Regions from separate parts of the Dyadobacter sp. 22481 genome, predicted to be linked through region 2. Evidence: riboswitches for the same ligand, from Rfam matches in the RefSeq annotation. Region 2 holds a riboswitch; the other holds the start of a gene.
What was found. Region 2 has a riboswitch for S-adenosylmethionine ahead of ACTJJJ_RS22835 (homoserine O-acetyltransferase family protein). Riboswitches for the same ligand answer to the same signal wherever they lie in the genome.

Region 1: it holds a riboswitch for S-adenosylmethionine, as region 2 does, so the genes downstream of both, ACTJJJ_RS19580 (cysteine desulfurase family protein) here and ACTJJJ_RS22835 (homoserine O-acetyltransferase family protein) in region 2, are expected to answer to the same signal.

What each region holds. Positions count from the first base shown of each region.
Region 1 covers NZ_JBQENV010000003.1:135,579-138,993, reverse strand. Annotated here, with positions in the region: gene ACTJJJ_RS19590 (sulfatase) at 1-298, shown strand, start outside; gene ACTJJJ_RS19585 (sulfatase family protein) at 353-1,720, shown strand; SAM riboswitch class I at 1,833-1,926, shown strand; gene ACTJJJ_RS19580 (cysteine desulfurase family protein) at 2,043-3,221, shown strand; gene ACTJJJ_RS19575 (SusC/RagA family TonB-linked outer membrane protein) at 3,322-3,415, shown strand, end outside.
Region 2 covers NZ_JBQENV010000003.1:991,207-994,621, forward strand. Annotated here, with positions in the region: gene ACTJJJ_RS22830 (glycerophosphodiester phosphodiesterase) at 1-465, shown strand, start outside; gene ACTJJJ_RS22835 (homoserine O-acetyltransferase family protein) at 546-1,598, opposite strand; SAM riboswitch class I at 1,730-1,837, opposite strand; gene ACTJJJ_RS22840 (M20/M25/M40 family metallo-hydrolase) at 1,986-2,927, shown strand; gene treA (alpha,alpha-trehalase TreA) at 2,967-3,415, shown strand, end outside.

The DNA.
Region 1 (3,415 bases), 860 kb from region 2:
GAATTTGCAGGGCAAAAGCCTCACGCCGCTGCTCAAAAACCCGTCTGCCGTTTGGAATAAACCTGCCTATACACAGGTTCGGAGAGGCCAGATTTTCGGGCGCAGTGTACGTACGGAACGTTTCCGCTATACCGAATGGGATGGGGGCAAGGCTGGTGTGGAACTGTATGATCACCAAAAAGACCCGGGCGAATTTACCAATCTGGCGAAGGACAATAATTTCGTGATTACGGTCAACGAGCTGGCTGTGTTGTTGAAGAAGGGCTATCCCGAAGCGGAGCAAGCGGCAGCGAAATAGGGAAAAATATAGGGTCATGTCAAAGATTCGAAGGTTATTTGGCTTTGTACGATAATGCAAAAGACTATGATTATCGCCCTGCTGTTGTTTGCACAGGGGGCAATTGGACAGCAGGCAAAAAGGCCCAATATCATTTTCCTTCTTACCGACGATCACCGCTGGGATGCGCTGGGTGCGATGGGAAACAATATTATCCAAACCCCGCACCTCGACGCGTTGGCGAAACGGGGAATTTTGTTCCGGAATGCGCATGTAACCACGGCCATATGCATGGTGAGCCGCGCAAGTTTGTTGAGTGGTCAATACATGTCCAGGCACGGGATCAACGATTTTAATGTGGATTTCAAACCCGCTGCCCTGGCCGACACCTATCCGGCATTGCTGAAAAAGGCGGGTTACAAGATTGGTTTCATAGGTAAATTCGGGATCGGGGTGAAGAATCAGCCGGATACGCTGTTTGATTACTGGGCTGCGAAAAAGGAAGGCCAGCCACCATATGAGCTGGTCAATCAAAGCGGTCATCTCATTCACCACACCGATAGTGTCGGCAAGGATATTACGCAATTTCTAGAACGTTTTGCGGGTAAGGAAGCCCCTTTCTGCCTTTCGGTAAGCTTCAAAGCACCGCATGAGCTCGACGGTAACCCGCCGCAATATCCCGTTCAGAAGCGTTTCAAACCCTTATACGAAAACGTAAAAATCCCCGACCCGCTCACTGCCGCGCCGCAGTATTGGGACAGCCTCCCGGCATTCTTTCGCACCGACCAGAACATCGGCCGCGACCGGTGGAAACCATTGCTATCGACGCCCGAACTGCGCCGGCAAACCACCCGCGATTACTACCGCCTCATTACCGGCGTCGACGAAGTAGTGGGCAATATGGTAGCGCAGCTCAAAGACCTGAAAATCGATCAGAATACCCTCATTATCTTCATGGGTGATAATGGCTTTTCGCTTGGCGAGCATGGTTTGGAAGGTAAGTGGTTTGGTTTTGAAGAATCCATTCGTGTGCCGCTGATCATCTCCGGTGGCGCGTTGCCGAAAAGCCTGCAAGGCCGGTCCTCCAATCAACTTGCATTGAATATCGATATTGCGCCGACTATTCTTTCTGCCGCAGGCCTACGAGCACCATCCGCTGTTCAGGGCTACAATCTCCTCGCAGTCGAGCAAAAGAAGTTGCCGGCCCGCAAGGATTTTTTCTACGAACATACCTACCTGGGAAGCCCCCGCTTGCCGAAAGTGGAAGGTGTTGTGACTGAGGATTTGAAATACATGCTTTACACAGAGCATGGGTATGAGGAGCTTTACGATAATGCCAAAGATCCGCATGAGACGGTGAACCTTGCGAAGCGTTCTTCGGAGAAAACGCACTTGGCAAAGCTTAGAAAGCGGTATGAAGAGTTGAAAAGAGAAGTGAAATAACGAGGGCGTTTGTTACCTGCGTTTCGAAAACAAGGGCGGAAATTTCAAAAAAACGCCCTCGTTATTTTGCATTCTTAAAATCTTTTATCAATCTTTGTCTATCGAATTTGTAGATTTATCGAGAACGAAGGGAGAGGTTAGGCTCTGTGATCTTCTGGCAACCTGTGACTCGTCAAGGTGCCCCAACCTAATTCTATTGATAAATCTGAAAATCCAACCACAGTAGTGAATCTGGTATTGCGTAGTAATCCAGGCTGTTGCAAGCCGTAGGGTACGTGTGCACTACCGCTGGCAAACTTTGATCAACAACAAACAAAGGCACATGGAAATTTATCTGGATAATGCGGCCACGACAGCGCTGGACCCGGAAGTGATTGAGGCGATCCTGCCATTTTTGACCACACATTACGCCAATCCTTCTTCTGCGCACAGTGCGGGAAGAAGAGTGAAAGAAGCAGTAGATAATGCGCGCCGTACAGTAGCGCATCTGCTGGGAGCTTCTCCGGAAGAGATTTATTTCACCGCCGGCGCGACGGAGGGAATCAACCTCGCATTGTCCGGTGCGATCCAGGCTTACGATCTCAGCCACGTCATCACCAGCCGCATCGAACACAAGGCGGTTTTACAAACGCTGAAACGCCACGAAAAAGAAGGCGATATCGAAACCAGTTTCGTGAAACTCGATGAGCGCGGCAACGTGGATCTGTACCATCTCGAAAACCTCCTTCGGGCGAACCCGCGCACGCTCATCGCACTTATGCACGGGAACAACGAGATCGGCAATGTGACGGATATTCAGGCGATCGGTTTGCTGGCCAGGCGGTATAATGCCGTGTTTTTTACCGACACAACGCAAACGATGGGCAAAGTGCAATTCGATCTGGCGGAAACGGATATCGATTTTCTTGTAGGATCGGCCCATAAGTTCCACGGCCCGAAAGGTGTTGGATTTATTTACATTCATAAAAAACACCACCTGAAACCGCTGATTTACGGCGGCGGACAGGAGCGCGGCCAACGTGGAGGGACGGAGAATGTCGTCGGGATAGTGGGGCTGGCTAAGGCACTCGAAGTTTCTTATCGCAATTTGGACGCAAGTCGGAGCAAGGTCTGTAAACTGAAACAATACCTTATTTCGAAGCTGGCGATCAGCGGTATCGAGGGTATTTGTTATAATGGCGAGAGTAAATCCATCGAAAACAGCGTTCCTAACGTGCTGAACGTGTCATTTCCCTGTTTGAGCACAGGAAGCGTGGTGGCGAAACTGGATCAGATCGGAATCGCGGTTTCGGGAGGGAGCGCCTGCCAGGGCGGGGGCGCGTCGCATGTGATACAGGCGCTGGCGTGCGAGGCCGATAAAGAGAACGTCCGCTTCTCATTTTCCAAATTCAATACTTTCGAAGAGCTGGACCTTGTGGTCAATGCCATCACGCGGATTTACGAATCCGATCCGGCTTTGTCCGCGCATACAGGCTGGAAAAGGACCGCCAGCTGGGCATAATTTGTGCAAAACAGGCGCCCGGGTATGGTAATGTCTTTTGTTGTATTACATTTGTATATTAAATCTATAAAATAAGTAGAGTAAACTTTCAATTCACATCATGAAAAGAAATCTAGTGTTGATTTTCCTCCTGTTCAGTGTCGCCTGGCTGCAACCGGTGCAGGCACAAACGATCCAGGTTGCCGGTAAGGTGA
Region 2 (3,415 bases):
TTACCGACTTTGGAGGCCTATTTGAAGGCGGGTTCGAAGCAAAAGAAGACTCGTTTGATTCTCGAAATTAAAACTTCCAAAATCAGCAAGGAACGCTCGTTGGCATTGGCTACCAAATGCGTCGAACTGGTGAAGAAAATGAAGGTGGAAAAGATTACCGACTACATTGCATTCAGCTGGGACGTTTGTCTGAAAGTGAAAGAACTCGCGCCGAAAGCACACGTGGAATACCTGAACGGCGACAAAACGCCTGACGAAATCCAGGCGGCCGGCCTCGACGGTATCGATTACCATTTGAGTGTTTTGAAGAAAAAAGAGGATTACATTCCCGCAATGCGCCAGAAAAAGCTGACTACCAACGTGTGGACAGTAAATGATGAGGCAGATTTGAAATACTTCCTCGAAAAGGATGTGGATTACATCACCACCAACGAGCCGGAGCTGTTGCTGAGCCTTTCGAAGTAGTATTTTGGAATACATTCAAATCAAAACTCCCGACCGGCAACCGATCGGGAGTTTTGATTTATAATATCACCAGGAATGCATTAACGAATGCGCGCCATCTGCAACTGCCCGTTCGTTTCCTGCCACGCCCTGATCACCTGCGTAAGCTGCTTGTACTCGATCAGGAAGCCATCGTGGCCGTACAGCGAATCGATCTCCTGGAATGCGGCATCCGGAATGTGCCGGGCCAGGAATTGCTGCTCCGAAAGTGGAAAAAGCAAATCGGACTTAATGCCCAATACCAGCGTTTTCGCCTTCACGAGCCCGAGCGCATGCACGATCCCGCCGCGGTTGCGACCCACATTATGCGAATCCATGATTTTGGACAACGCCCAGTAAGAGAATGCATTGAACCGTTTCACAAATTTGTCGCCCTGGTATTGCTGGTACGACGACGCACGGAACTCGTCGATCTGGTCGGGATTGTCGCGCGCTTGCGTAAAGTTGTAAGTATCATAATTACGGTACGAAAGCAATGCAATCGACCGCGCCGCGCGCATGCCCATTGCTCCCGCGTCCGGGCCTTCCTCCGCAAAAGTCGGATCGGCCTCGATCGCCATCCGCTGGGACTCATTGAACGCGATACCCCAGGGTGAATGGAGTGCATTGGAAGCGATCAGGATCAGTTCTTCGAACAAATCGGGCTTTTCGACCGCCCACTCCAGCGCCTGCTGCCCGCCAAGCGACCCGCCGATGCAGATCTTGATCTTGTTGATCGCCAGCTCCTGCCGCAAAAGATCTAATGTTCCTACGACATCCCGTACGGTAAGTGTCGGAAAGTTGCGGTAATAGGGATGGTTCGTCCTTGGATTTACAGAAAGCGGCCCCGTGGAGCCGTATGCCGAGCCGAGCACATTCACACAAATGATAAAATGCTGCGCAGGATTGAAATATTTGTCGTCGCCTACGAGCCCATCCCACCACTCGGTCGCATTGGAGCTACCGGTAAGCGCATGGCAAATCCAGACGATATTGGTGTCGCTGGCGTTCCTTTCTCCATAAGTGGTGTATGCGAGTTCAAACCCTGGCAATTCACCACCCATTTCGAGTGTGTAGGGATACGGGTATTTAAATGTCTTCTGTTCCGCTTGCATAAGAGCCACAGCACGTGGTTAAATTCAACACATGGTAAAATGGACAGCCGAAATACAAATTTTCGGTTGTAGCTGCGAGACTAAAGCCAATCGGCTTACGGAAATTTCTAACTGTAAGAGCACACGAATTGATTTTATATCTCCTAATAACTTAGGTGGGAATTAGCACCTTTCTCCGATGTGGTAGCAGGTTGCCAGAGGTTCATAGAGCCCATTCTCTCGCCTCTTCTTTATAAATCAACCGCCGTTCAAGGGAAGCAATTGATTGATGGTGCAATATTAAGTGCGGATGCCTGAAAATACAAATAAATGCAAAAATTCTGTCGGTCGCCGGAGCTCGCCCGGGCTGCGAGAGCTTATCTTTGCCCGTCAACTATTTTATATCGAATGAGAATCTTTTTTCACAGTCTGCTGCTCGTTTTGGGCGCTATGCAGGCATCCGGACAGTCTGTAACCCCTTCACCGGAAAGCATCCGCAAGCACATTTCCTACCTGGCTTCCGACAAAATGAAAGGCCGCGGTACGGGAAGCAAAGAGAACGAGAAAGCTGCGAAGTATGTGGCGAAACAATTCAAAAAGTACCATCTTTTACCCAAAGGAACCGAGGGCTATTACCAGCCTTTCACCGCGAAAATCCGACGAATAGTCGTTCCCGATAGCGTTCGCCAAACCCGGAATGTGATCGGCTTTCTCGACAACGGGGCCCAATATACCATCGTCATAGGCGCTCATTTTGACCACCTTGGCCTCGGCCGCCAGGGAAGTTCCAAAGCCGAAAAACCCGAAGGACAAATCCATAACGGCGCCGACGACAATGCCTCCGGCGTGGCCGGATTGCTCGAACTGGCGCGGTATTTTTCAGGAAATGATAAAAAGGAGCCGTATAACTTCCTGTTTATCGCTTTCGGAGCGGAAGAACTGGGGCTCGTCGGCTCGCGGTATTTTGTGAATAACCCGACGTTACCCTTGGCCGATATCAACTTTATGTCGAATATGGACATGATCGGCCGTTACGATCCAGGCCGGGGCGTGGGCATCGGCGGGTATGGTACCAGCGCGGAATGGCCCGTAATTTTTAAGGATGTGAAAAGCGATACGAAGTTTTTTACAGACAACGCGGGAAGCGGCGGCTCGGATCACGGTTCGTTTTACGCCAAACAAATACCCGTGCTATTCTTCCATACCGGCGGACACGACGACTATCACAAGCCGACCGACGACACGGAGAAGGTCGACGCAAATGCGGAGGCTGGCATCCTTGGTATTCAGATCAAACTCATTGAGAATGCGATGTTATTACCAAAACTTAAATTCACAGAAGTCAAATAAGTTATAATCCAGTCTGAAACCCTTTAAAGTCAGTTTGTTTTGTACGGTTTTGTTGCTCCATCATTCACTTATGGCCAGGCTCACATCTCTCCCGAGGAGTTGTACGGAACGCTGTTTCGTGACGTCCAATGCAGCCACATTTTCTCCGACTCCAAAACATTCGCGGATGCCGTCCCACTAGAAGATCCGGTCCTGATCATCGAACGGTATCACCAGGAAAAGGACGAGCCCGACTTTGATATGGAAACATTCATTCGGGCGCATTTCAGAATGCCGGTGCATATTGCTTCCGATTTTGTTACTGACAAGGATGATGCGGTGTCCGAGCATGTTGGTAAGCTCTGGTCCATTCTAACGCGGCAACCCGAGAATCAGGAACGAGGCGGGTCACTCATCCCCCTGCCCCATCCGTATGTGGTGCCGGGTGGGCGTTTCCGTGAGATTTATTACTGGGACAGCTATTTTACAATGTTGGGGCTCAAAGAGTC